Regions from separate parts of the uncultured Faecalibacterium sp. genome, predicted to be linked through region 2. Evidence: a T-box and tRNA genes for the amino acid it is inferred to sense, from the RefSeq annotation. Region 2 holds a T-box; the other holds one or more tRNA genes.
What was found. A T-box is a leader RNA that pairs with one kind of tRNA and senses whether it is charged. The one in region 2 lies ahead of QZL71_RS06330 (valine--tRNA ligase), so its partner is inferred to be a tRNA-Val.
Positions count from the first base shown of each region.

Region 1: it encodes a tRNA-Val, which carries the amino acid that the T-box ahead of QZL71_RS06330 (valine--tRNA ligase) is inferred to sense. The anticodon was not compared.

Region 1 covers NZ_FMFG01000010.1:1,232-7,676, reverse strand. The annotation lists gene QZL71_RS05375 (excinuclease ABC subunit UvrA) at 1-9, opposite strand, end outside; gene QZL71_RS05370 (hypothetical protein) at 29-214, opposite strand; gene QZL71_RS05365 (AraC family transcriptional regulator) at 233-1,222, opposite strand; gene QZL71_RS05360 (MFS transporter) at 1,393-2,556, shown strand; gene QZL71_RS05355 (PH domain-containing protein) at 2,640-3,017, opposite strand; gene QZL71_RS05350 (nucleoid-associated protein) at 3,161-4,150, shown strand; tRNA gene QZL71_RS05345 (tRNA-Gly) at 4,343-4,418, opposite strand; tRNA gene QZL71_RS05340 (tRNA-Phe) at 4,449-4,524, opposite strand; tRNA gene QZL71_RS05335 (tRNA-Asp) at 4,694-4,767, opposite strand; tRNA gene QZL71_RS05330 (tRNA-Val) at 4,771-4,846, opposite strand; tRNA gene QZL71_RS05325 (tRNA-Gly) at 4,853-4,928, opposite strand; gene QZL71_RS05320 (sulfide/dihydroorotate dehydrogenase-like FAD/NAD-binding protein) at 5,270-6,112, shown strand; gene gltA (NADPH-dependent glutamate synthase) at 6,114-6,445, shown strand, end outside.
Region 2 covers NZ_FMFG01000013.1:2,170-8,614, reverse strand. The annotation lists gene QZL71_RS06335 (bifunctional homocysteine S-methyltransferase/methylenetetrahydrofolate reductase) at 1-1,773, shown strand, start outside; T-box leader at 1,964-2,185, shown strand; gene QZL71_RS06330 (valine--tRNA ligase) at 2,245-4,950, shown strand; gene QZL71_RS06325 (VanZ family protein) at 4,952-5,464, shown strand; gene QZL71_RS06320 (folylpolyglutamate synthase) at 5,468-6,445, shown strand, end outside.

The DNA of each region.
Region 1 (6,445 bases), on a different contig from region 2:
GTCGACCATCTTCTCTCCCCCCCTGCTGTCACTGCTTCTTTTTTAAATAGTATCCAATGCCAATGGCATCTGCCAGCGCCCAGCCGATGGGCACGCTGAGCCAGATGCCGGTAACGCCCAGCGGCGTGGCCGAAAGCAGATAGGCCAGCATCAGCGGCAGAGCAAACAGCAAAATGCTGCCGGTGATGGGGCCTTTGGTCAAACTACGCTGCATTGTTTCCGATTCTCCTTTTTATAACGCTGTTTCAGCCGGTGCACTGGCTCTGCCGCCGTCCCGCCTTGAAAGAGACTGCTCTCTTCCTGCAAACTTCTGACGGTACTCTCTGGGCGTGCAGTGCTTGATTTCCCGGAAGGTCTTTGTAAAGTAGCTGGTATCCGAAAAGCCGCAGTCGGCACCGATCTCGCCGATTTTCATGCTGGTGGAAAGCAGCAGCTCGGCGGCCTTTTCAATGCGGTACTGCTTGACATACTGGATGGGTGTGATCCCCAGCAGCTGCCGGAAGCTGCGCAGGCAGGCGCTCTCACTCAGGGCCACGCAGTCGGAAATGCGCTCCACGTTCAGTTCCTCAGCATAATGCTCTTCCACAAAACGCAGCATCTGTTTCATGCGCTGGGCCGCGATCTGCTCCTGCTGAGAGACCTTTGTTTTTCCACCCTCGCACTGCATTCCCAGCAGATGCACCGCCGCCGAAAGATGGTACCGCGCCTGATTCTCATAGTCAAAGACCTCTTGGGCCACTGCGTCCCAGACTTCCCGCAAATGGCAGAGCACGGCCTTCTGCCCGTCGTCTGCCTCGTCCAGCAGAAAGAACGCCGGTGCTCCCGGCTGAAGCAGCGGGTGTACGAGCTTTTGCCAGAAGATGGTATCCATGCCGCCGATCAGGCGCGGATGGAATACCCCGGAATGCAGCAGGGCATCCCCGGTCTCAGCCTGCTCCACCGCATGGAACACTCCGGAATTGACAAACACGCCCTGCCCGGTCTGCAAAACCAGCCGGGCTTTGCTCACGTCCACCGCCAGCGGGCCTTTTACGGCAAGGATGTATTCAAACTCTTCATGCCAATGCCATGCTACCGAGTAGCTTTTGAGGTCCTCTTCATAGCAGGCAATAGGAAACAGTGCGCTGCCGTGCTGCACCAGTTCCCTGCCCTCGTCATCCGCCACAACATCCGGCAGGCAGTTGAGCCCGCCCGCTGCTGCACAGCTGGTCTGAAATGCCACGATCAGCCATCTCCTTTCCGTCAAGGTGCACATCCGCATCCGCGCCGGTTTTGTTGTATCAATCGGGCGTTTTTATCCTAATATTCCGCTCCGATGTGTGATATTATTACATCAGCAAAGTACAAGATGCATTGCAAGTATAACACGCTTCCCGGAGGAACTCAAGATTTATGGTACAGCTTCTGCTTCCGATCATTTACATCTCGTTCATCAGTCTGGGCCTGCCGGATTCCCTGCTGGGGTCGGCGTGGCCCTCCATGTATCCGGCGCTCGGTGTGCCGGTGTCCTATGCGGGGCTGATCTCCATGATCATCTCCTTTGGCACCATTGTTTCCAGCCTGAACAGCGACCGGCTCACCCGTGCGCTGGGCACCGGAAAAGTGACCGCCCTCAGTGTGGCCATGACAGCTGCCGCGCTGTTCGGCTTTTCGGTCTCCACACAGTTCTGGATGCTCTGCCTGTGGGCCGTGCCCTATGGGCTGGGTGCAGGCAGCGTGGACGCGGCCCTGAACAACTATGTTGCCTTACATTATAAAAGCCGCCACATGAGCTGGCTGCACTGCATGTGGGGCATCGGCACCATGATCAGCCCCATGGTCATGGGCCGGGTGCTGGCAGGCGGCGGGCCGTGGACATCCGGCTACCGGTACATTGCCCTGTTCCAGATCCTGCTGAGCGCAGTGCTCTTTTTCAGTTTGCCGCTATGGCAGAGCCGTACTGCAGGCACCGACACCGAAACTGCTTCGACGCAGGCGTTGAGCCTTGGACAGGTATTCCGTCTGCCGGGTGCCAGAGAGGTGATGCTGTGCTTCTTCTGCTACTGTGCATTGGAGACCACGGCCGGTCTATGGGCCAGCAGCTACCTCACACTGACGAAAGGCGTTGCCGTCGGCACTGCCGCCAGCTTTGCCAGCCTGTTCTACATCGGCATCACTGCCGGGCGCGCCGCCTGCGGCTTTTTGACCCTGAAATTCAACGATACGCAGATGATCCGCATGGGTCAGTGCATTCTGGCCGCAGGGGTGCTGGCTCTGCTGTTGCCCGGGCCGCAGATCCTTGCCCTGAACGGTCTTGTTCTGGTAGGGCTGGGCTGTGCGCCCATCTATCCCAGTATCATCCACTCCACGCCGGAACACTTCGGCGCGGACAGATCGCAGGCGGTCATCGGCATCCAGATGGCAAGCGCCTATTTGGGCAATCTGGCCATGCCGCCGCTGTTCGGCCTGCTGGCAAACAACATCACTCCGGCACTGTTCCCTTTTTACCTGCTGGCACTGCTGGTGCTCATGGTATTCATGCACGAACAGCTGGTGCGCAAAACAAGCCGCTGCTAATTCTGCCATTCTCCTATTTCATATACAGCAAAAGGCTCCCTGTCCGGTCTCGGGCGGGGAGCCTGCTGTTTTAAAGGAGTTATTTACAGGATGCACCGGCTGATGGCGTTGGCGACCGCAAACAGTTCCTGCTGGCCGATAAAGCCGAACTTTGCCTCGTGTGCGTCCGCAAAGCAGACGGTCAGCTGCGATGCCTGCACCGGGTCGCCAAAGCCTGCCGTCTGGATCCCGAAGTGCAGCACCTTGCGGTACGGCAGCACAAAGATCTGCTGCCGGGTTCCGGTAACGCCCTGCATATCCACCATGATGATGCGGTGGGTGGTAAAGATCACCTGATCGCGCACCGTCTTGTAGGCACCCACGATGCTCTCACCGTCCAGCAGCAGCGCGCGGGCATTTTTGCAGATGTCCTTTTCCTGAAGGCGGATGAGGTTTTCCATTGGCTTATCACGGAATTCCATGGTTTTTGTCCCCTTTCCTGCGTGGTTTTCTGCCCTTATTGTAGCATTCCTGCAGGCGGTTTACAAGATGTGCTCTCGCCTTTTGGGCCGGGCTGTGCTATACTGTATGCCAAAGAGATTCTTATAAAAACGAGGTAACTCCCATGGAGATCATCATTCATCAGGCCATTCTGCACGTGCTGGACACCACCATGGATGCGCCTGTACTCAGCGGCAGCGGCATGGAAATGACCGCCGAAAAGACCGCCTATTTCCAGTACCACATCGAAAAGCTGCTTGCCAGCGACGATATCCGCCAGTGCCGCCCGCTGCCGGATTCCGCCTTTAAAAACGAGCTGGAGCACAACCACGATTTTGTGGACCTTTCCTGCCGCATCGCGGGCGTTCTGTTCGACTACATGCACGCGCACACCACCATTCCGGGGGCAGACCTTGCCGTGGTGGATTTTACCCGCGATGGTGAGCCGTGGCTGGGCATCCTGAAGTTGAACTACAAAAACGGCTACACCCACTACACCGAGAATGTGGAGGGTGCCCCGGTGAACTCCATCATCCAGCAGCGGGCCTGCCTGCCCAGCCAGAGCGGCAAGGTGGAGGAAGGTGCCCTTGTCAATCTGACCGACTACTCCATGAAGCTGCTGGAAAAAAAGTTCGACATCGACGGCCACAAGGATTTTTACCTTTCCACGGTAGTGTTCCAGTACACCACCGCCCAGCCGGAAAAGAAAAAGCTGCAGGCCATTCAGGAAGCCGCCGTGCAGGCCGTGCAGGAAAACTACGCAGATCAGCCCCACGTAGAGGCTCAGGTCGCGATGCTGATCGCCAATCAGGCCGCAGACAACGACAATCAGGTATCCATCCAGCAGGTGCGTCAGCAGTTGGAAGAGGAATATCCCCTTGCCGCCGTGCCCTTTGATGATTATGTGGAAAAGAGTGATGTGCTGGAAGCGCCTGAGCAGCCCGTGACCGTGACCCCTGCGCGCATCCGCCGCATGGAGAGCCGCAGCATCCACACCGCCAACGGCATTGAGGTGAAGATTCCCACCGAACTGCTCAACTCGGACAACGAGGTGGAATTTCTGCACAGCGACGACGGCAGCATTTCGCTGCTCATTAAAAATGTGATCCTGTAAGAAACGATTTAAAATTGTCTCCGCGCACGGATCGCACTCCGACAATATCAGCGGAATCATTATTTTCATATTTGCAAAAGCCGAAAAATCTGCGGATTTTCCGGCTTTTCTTTTTTCACAGGAAGGAGCCGTAACGAGAAACAACAAAAAAGCCATCGTTTTTGCATTTCTGCATCAACGATGGCTTCGTATTGGAGCGGCCGACGAGGCTCGAACTCGCTACCTCCACCTTGGCAAGGTGGCGCTCTACCAGATGAGCTACGGCCGCATATTGGAAACCCTGCTGGATTTCCTTAGCTGGTGCCTCCGATCGGAATCGAACCAATGACACGGGGATTTTCAGTCCCCTGCTCTACCGACTGAGCTACAGAGGCATAAGCGGTGCAATTATCCCTGCACCCTCCCGAGCGATTCTCGCGAATTTCGGGGCCCCCGCGAAAGCTTGCGAAGCAAGATTTTGTGGGGAAGAGGAGAAAGTCTGGCGTTCATCACGGCAGTCTTGCTTGCAAGACCGCCCGATGAACTGCAGGACTTTCGACGAAGCGACCCGGATCGGGCTCGAACCGACGACCCCCAGCGTGACAGGCTGGTGCTCTAACCAACTGAGCTACCGGGCCAAATGGTGGAAGTTAACGGGCTCGAACCGCTGACCCTCTGCTTGTAAGGCAGATGCTCTCCCAGCTGAGCTAAACTTCCACAAAATGGAGCGGCCGACGAGGCTCGAACTCGCTACCTCCACCTTGGCAAGGTGGCGCTCTACCAGATGAGCTACGGCCGCACATTCCATGTGTTTGTGCCGGACTGTTTACCGGCGACGCTGATTATTATACCGTACCGCCCGGAAATTGTCAACCACAAATTTGCATTTTCTGCAAAAAAGTTGGAAACCCGCCTGTCTGTATTCAAAAGACTTCACTTTTGCGCGCTTTACCTGTGTCATCATTCAAGTTTGCCATGACATACACGAAGAAAATTGATTTGCTTTCCCTTTTGTAAACTATTATAATGGAAAGTGTCATTTTGTCGCCTGTAAGAGCTGCGTCTGTTATGCCGCTGAGGGCATACAGGCGCGTTTTCGTGCGCAGAAATAGGAAAAGCCAGCATAAAGGAGCAAACACAATGTATAAGATCACTGAAAAAGTCGCGCTGAATCCCACCGTGACGAAGATGGTCATTGAAGCCCCGCTGATCGCCAAAAAGGCAAAGCCGGGCCAGTTTATCATTGTGCGCCCGTTTGAGGACAGCGAGCGCATCCCCCTGACCGTGGCCGGTTACGACCGCGAAAAGGGCACTGTGGATATCATTTTCCAGATCGTGGGCGGTACCACGATGGAGCTGAACAGCCTGCAGGTGGGCCAGAGTGTCCACGACTTTGTAGGCCCGCTGGGCCGCGCCACCGAGGTGGAAGGCCTGAAGAAGGTATGTGTCGTGGGCGGCGGCGTAGGCTGCGCCATCGCTCTGCCCATTGCCCGTGAACTGCACGAGCAGGGCTGTGTGGTGCACAGCGTGGTGGGCTTCCGCAATAAGGACCTGCTGATCCTTGAGGACGAGTTCAAAGCCTGCAGCGATGAGCTGCGCATTATGACCGACGACGGCAGCTATGGCACCAAGGGTGTTGTTACCGCTGCACTGGACGAGCTGGTGGCCGCCGGCAACCAGTACGATCTGGTCATCACCATTGGCCCGCTGATCATGATGAAGTTCGTGGTCAAGACCTGCCAGAAGCATGGCCTGAAGAGCATCGTTTCCATGAACCCCATCATGATCGACGGCACCGGCATGTGCGGCGGCTGCCGCCTGACCGTTGGCGGCGAGACCAAGTTCGCCTGCGTGGACGGCCCCGACTTTGACGGCGATCTGGTGGATTTTGATGAGGCAATGGCCCGCGGCACCATGTACCGCCCGTTTGAGGCACACGCCCGTGAAGCGGCATGCAATCTGCTCAATCAGGAGGTAAAATAAGATGGCTTTCAATATGGACCCGAAGAAGTGCCCCATGCCCACGCAGGACCCCAATGTGCGCAACAAGAACTTTAAGGAAGTTGCACTTGGCTACACCGAAGAAATGGCCGTGAACGAAGCAAAGCGCTGCGTGCACTGCAAGAACAAACCCTGCCAGACCGGCTGCCCTGTGGGCATCGATATCCCCGAGTTCATCGGCCATGTGGCCGAGGGCGACTTTGAAGCCGCTTATCAGGTGATCAACCGTTCCTCTTCCCTGCCCGCTGTCTGCGGCCGTGTATGCCCGCAGGAGAGCCAGTGCGAGGGCAAGTGCACCCGCGGCATCAAGAACGA
Region 2 (6,445 bases):
GAAATTTTAAAAAAGCGCCCGCTGCTGTTCGATGGCGGCATGGGTACATATTATAAGGCAAAGCCCGGGCAGGAATGTGAGCAGGCAAACCTGCTGGACCCGGACGGCATTTTGACCGTGCACCGCGCGTATCTGGAAGCGGGTGCCGATGCTATCAAGACCAACACCTTCGGCCTGCCGCGCATGGCAGCAGCGCAGAACCCCATGTGGGAGGCCATGGCGGACGAAGGCTGGAAACTGGCTGCACAGGCCGCTGCAAAGACCAGCGCTGCCGTGTTTGCCGATCTTGGCCCGGCCCCGGACACCGAGGCACTCCCGGCGGCACAGATCTATACGGCCCTTGCCGAGCGGTTTGCCGCATTGGGTGCAAAGAACTTTTTGTTTGAGACGCTGAGCAGCGATGCCGGTGTGGCCGAAGCCGCGCGGCAGATCAAAGAAGCAGTGCCGGATGCCTTTGTGCTGGTGTCCTTTGCAGTGCTGCCGGACGGCTACACCCGCGAGGGCCGTCACTGCGCAGAGCTTGTGCGCAGCATGACTGCCTGCGGTGCAGTGGATGCTGTGGGCCTGAACTGCGTTTCTGCTCCCGGTGCCATGCGTGCGCTGGTGCAGCAGCTTGGCGAGACAAAGCTGCCGCTTGCAGTGATGCCCAACGCGGGCTACCCGGTGGTCACACGCACCCGGGTGCAGTATCAGGGCAAGCCGGAATATTTTGCACGGGAGCTGGCTCGCCTTGCTGCCGAGGGTGTGCGCATTCTGGGCGGCTGCTGCGGCACTACGCCTGCCCACATTGCGGCCCTGCGTGCGGCACTGGATGCCTTGCCGGAAACACTGCCTGCAGCCCCGGCAGCAGCAGTCTCCACTGCCGCAAAGCCGGAGGTGGAAAAAGACGATGCCTTCCTGCGCAAGCTGAACGCGGGCAAAAAGGTGATCGCCATTGAGCTGGACAGCCCCAAGGATGCCGACCTGACCGGCTATCTGGACGGTGCACGCCGCCTGCAGGCTGCTGGTGCAGACCTTTTGACCATTGCGGACTGTCCCATTGCCCGGGCACGGATGGATTCTTCGCTGGTGGCCTGCCGGGTGCACCGGGAGCTAGGGCTGAACGTGCTGCCCCACATGACCTGCCGCGACCGCAATCTGAACGCCACAAAGGCCCTGCTGCTGGGCCTGTACGCCGAGGGCGTGCGGGAGGTGCTGGCCATCACCGGCGACCCCATCCCCACCGCGGAGCGGGACGAGGTGAAAAACGTGTACCAGTTCAACTCCCGCAAGCTGGCGCAGTACATCGTCTCGCTGGCAGGGGAGGGCCGGGAGATGCCCTCGCCCCTCACCGTGTTCGGTGCGCTGAACCTGAACGCCCGCAACTTTGATGTGGAGTTGCGCCGCGCACAGGAAAAGCTGCAAAATGGCATGAGCGGCTTCCTTACCCAGCCGGTGCTCTCCGCACAGGCGGTGGTGAACCTGAAAAAGACCCGCGAAACGCTGGGCGAAAAGGCGAAAATTCTGGCCGGCATCATGCCGGTGGTGAGCCAGCGCAACGCCATCTTTATGGAGAACGAGGTCAACGGCATCCATGTGGATGCTGAGATCATCGAGCGTTTTGCCGGGCTGGACCGTGTGCAGGGCGAAGAGCTGGGGCTGGAAGTCTCGGTGAAGGCCGCGCAGGCTGCAGCGCCCTATGCAGACGGCTTTTACCTGATGACCCCCTTCAACCGCATCGCCCTGATGGAGCGGCTCATTGCAAGGCTGAAGGATGAAGGGATCGCGGATTGAAAATGGCCGATGCGTTTGCTCTGGCCATTGATAGCGGAAAAAATATTTTTTATATTTGCGTTTGTCGTGGCCTGTGGGCCACTCCAAACGCGCTTTCACGAATAAGGCCTAAACCGTAAGATGCAGCGGGATAAATTCTTTTGAAGAAAAAGTAATTGACAAATCGCACAAAAAACGCTATATTCTTTTTATAAATGCGTTGAAGAAGAGTGTGCATCGCTTTTGCCATCCAGAGAGCCGGGGGCTGCTGAAAACCCGGTATGGCCCGGCGGTGTGCTGTCACTTTGGAGCAGGAGCGGTGAGCTGAAGAGCAAGCCGCTCTCGGAGCTGTCCCACGTTACCGGGGCATCAAGGGGCGCAGGATGCTCTGCGCAATTTGGGTGGTACCGCGGTTATTACAGCCGTCCCATGGAACGTTCCGTGGGACGGCTTTTTTCGTCCCACTTCATCATTTTTTACTGGGAGGACCCTATGAAAGAACTTGCAAAACAGTATGATCCCAGCCAGGTGGAAGACCGCATCTACCAGTTCTGGCTGGACGGCGGCTACTTCCACACGAAGGCAGACCCCGACAAGAAACCCTACACCATCGTCATGCCGCCCCCGAACGTCACCGGTCAGCTGCACATGGGCCATGCGGTGGATAACACCATGCAGGACATCCTCATCCGCACCAAGCGGATGCAGGGCTATGCCGCCCTGTGGGTGCCCGGTACCGACCATGCATCCATCGCTACCGAAGCCAAGGTGGTGGAGGCCATGCGTGCCGAGGGCCTGACCAAGGAGATGGTGGGCCGCGATGGTTTTCTGGACCGTGCATGGGCATGGAAGACCAAGTACGGCAACCGCATCGTCAGCCAGCTGAAGAAGCTGGGCAGCAGCTGCGACTGGGATCGTGAGCGCTTTACTATGGACGAGGGCTGCTCCGAGGCTGTCAAGGAAGTGTTCGTGCGCCTGTACGACAAGGGCCTGATCTACCGCGGCAACCGCATGGTCAACTGGTGCCCCCACTGCAACACCTCCATTTCGGATGCCGAGGTGGAGTACGAGGAGAAGGATGGCAGCTTCTGGCACCTGCTGTACCCGGTCAAGGAGACCGGCGAGATGCTGGAGCTGGCTACTACCCGTCCCGAGACCATGCTGGGCGATACCGCTGTTGCCATCAACGGCGATGACCCCCGCTATGCCCATCTGCACGGCTGCCATGTGGTGCTGCCCCTGCTGAACAAGGAGATCCCCATTGTGTGCGACGAGCACGCCGACATGACCAAGGGCACCGGTGTGGTCAAGATCACCCCCGCCCACGACCCCAACGACTTTGAAGTGGGCCTGCGCCACGACCTGCCCATCGTGCGCGTGTTCACCTACGACGGCCACATGACCGGTGCTGCCGACAAGGCTGCTGCCGATGCCCTGTTCGCCGCCGGCAAGAACGCCATCAATGAGCCGGAGGTGCTGGACTGCGGCAAGTACGCCGGCATGACCACCCTCGAGGCCCGCAAGGCCATTCTGGCCGATCTGGAAGCAGGCGGCTTCCTGAAGGAGATCGAGCCCCTCAAGCACGAGGTTGGCACCTGCTACCGCTGCCACTCCACCATCGAGCCCATGGTGTCCAAGCAGTGGTTCGTCAAGATGGAGCCGCTGGCAAAGCCTGCCATCGAGAGCGTGGAAAAGGGCGAGATCAAGTTCGTGCCCGAGCGCTTCACCAAGAACTATATGAACTGGATGAAGAACACCCGCGACTGGTGCATCAGCCGTCAGCTGTGGTGGGGCCATCAGATCCCGGCATGGTACTGCGACGACTGCGGCGAGACCGTGGTGGCAAAGTCCGCTCCCTGCGCCTGCCCCAAGTGCGGCAGCGCAAAGCTGACCCAGGACCCCGATACGCTGGATACCTGGTTCTCCTCCGCTCTGTGGCCCTTCAGCACGCTGGGCTGGCCCAATGAAGAGAGCGAAGACCTCAAGTATTTCTACCCCACCAACACCCTTGTTACCGGCTACGATATCATCGGCTTCTGGGTCAGCCGCATGATCTTCTCCGGTCTGGCCTACACCGGCAAGGCACCCTTCAGCACTGTCTGCATCCACGGTATCGTGCGCGACAGTCAGGGCCGCAAGATGTCCAAGAGTCTGGGCAACGGCATCGACCCGCTGGAAGTCATTGCCCAGTACGGTGCAGATGCCCTGCGCTTTATGCTGGTGGATGGCTCCACCCCGGGCAACGACATGCGCTATATCGAAAAGAAGGTGGAGGCTGCCCGCAACTTTGCCAATAAGCTGTGGAACGCTACCCGCTTTGTGCTGATGAACCTGCCCGAGGACTTTACCCCGGGCCTGCCCAGTGAGGACAAGCTGGACATGAGCGACAAGTGGGTGCTCACCAAGCTGAATCAGGTGGCCGGTGCCATGACCGACAACCTCGACCACTACGAGATGGGTCTGGCCGCTGCCAAGATCAACAGCTTTATCTGGGATGTCTACTGTGACTGGTTCATCGAGATCGCAAAGCCCCGCCTGAACTCCGGCGATGCCGAGCAGGCCGACACCGCCCGCCGTGTGCTGGTGTATGTGCTGGACAAGGCCCTCAAGCTGCTGCATCCCTTCATGCCCTTCATCACCGAAGAGCTGTATCAGGCTCTGCCCGGCTCTGCCGAGACCATCATGACCCAGAGCTGGCCCACCTTTGACGAAGCTCACAACTGGGCCGACGAAGAGGAAGCTTTTGAAAAGGTCATGGACTACATCAAGGCCGTGCGTACCATGCGCACCGAGATGAATGTCCACCCCGCCAAAAAGACCAGCATGATCATCGAGACCGCCGACGCAGCACCCTTCCAGAAGGCACAGGTCTATCTGGCAAAGTTCGCCTTTGCCACCGACGTGACCTTTACCGAGAAGTACGAGGGCAGCACCGACGGCATGGTGCAGGTGTCCACCCACGCCGCCCGCGGCTTCATCCCCATGATGGAGCTGATCGACCGCGACAAGGAACTGGCCCGCCTGAACAAGGAAAAGGCCAAGGCCGAAAAGGAAATGGCCATGTTCGCGAACCAGTTGAACAACCCCAAGTTCGTGGAGCGCGCCCCGGCGGCACTGGTGGAGGATATCCGCAATAAGTACGCCAAGAGCCAGGATAAGCTGGCCAACATCGAGCAGAGCATCAAGGCTCTGGGCTGATTTGAGCGGGGAATATAACAGCAGCACACAGCGCACTTCGCCGTGGGTGACCGCAGGGCGGGTGATCTTTACCCTTGCTCTCATCGGCTGCATCGCGTTCATCTTTTCCAATTCCATGAAGATCGCCTCGGTGTCTACTGTGTCCAGCAGCCGGGTGCTCACTCTGCTGCAGGCGGCTCTGCGCCGTCTGGGCCATCCGGCCCTTGCCCAGCGCCTGACCGACCACATCGTGCGCAAGCTGGCACACTTCTGCGAGTATATGCTGGAGGGCTTTCTGCTCATGCTGTGTATGCGGGTGTATACCCGGCAGTATATCTGGCACATCAGCGTGCCCATGCTGGGCGGCGTGCTCACTGCGCTGACCGATGAGACCATCCAGATCTTTTCGCCCGGACGCAGCAGTCAGGTCACCGATGTGTGGCTGGATTCAGCCGGTGTTCTGGCGGGCATCCTTACGGCGCTGGTGCTCATGGCGCTGTGCAGATTGTTGTTCAACCATCGTAATAAGGAGTAACCAATGACCATCGAACAGGCAAATCAGTATTTTGCCGCCCTGCCGGACGGTTTTGCCTCCACCGAACAGCTGCGCGCCGCGTTCACCGCGCCAGTGCAGAAGGTGCAGTTCGTGGGCGTGGCAGGCACGGCAGGTAAGACCGTGACGGCCCGCCTGCTGGCGGCCATCTTGCACGCACAGGGGATCCATGCCGGCCTGTACCATGCCGGATGCCGCCCGCTGTCGGAGCGCATCTGCATCGATGATGCCCCGGTGGACGAGGGCCTGCTGGCTCTGACTGCGGATGCCCTTTCCGCAGCAGAAGCCCTGCCGCAGGATGCAGCGGAGCTGGCTGCTGCGGCCAACTGCTTTGGCGCAGCGGGCTGCACGCTGGCCGTGGTGGAACTGCCGGATGCGGGCCTTGCGGAAGCGCTGCCCGGCATGCCGGTGTGCGCCGTCACCTCGGTCGGCCCGGACGGTGTGAGCCGCTCGGTGGAGCGCCTTGCGGCTTTGGCAGCAGGTGTCATGCGCAAGGAAAGCATCTGCGTCACCGCGCCGGAGCAGCCCAAGTCTGTACTCAGCGAGCTGATCGTGGCCGCAGGCAAGTGCGGCTGTGAGCTGGTGGTGCCGGACCCGGAGGATATCACCTTTCTGGAGGCAGAAAAGTTTGCCAGCAAGGTGGACTACGGCGGATATACCGTGCCGCTGGCTTTTCTGGGCCGTCATGCGGCGGGCAGCGCTGCCATGGCTGTGGAGCTTTCGCTGGCGCTGTGCCGCAAGGGCTTTGATGTTACCGACGATGCCATTCTGGAAGGTCTGGCTGCGGTGGAGAATCGCAGCAGCATCCGGGTCATCTCGCAGCGCCCACTTATCATTCTGGATGCCTGCCGCACCCCGCAGCAGGCAGCAGCCTTGCTGCGTGTGCTCAACATGGCCAAGGTGCGCCATATGAGCGCCATCATCGGTCTGGCAGAGGAGGAGGGAGCCGAAGCGTTCTTCTCC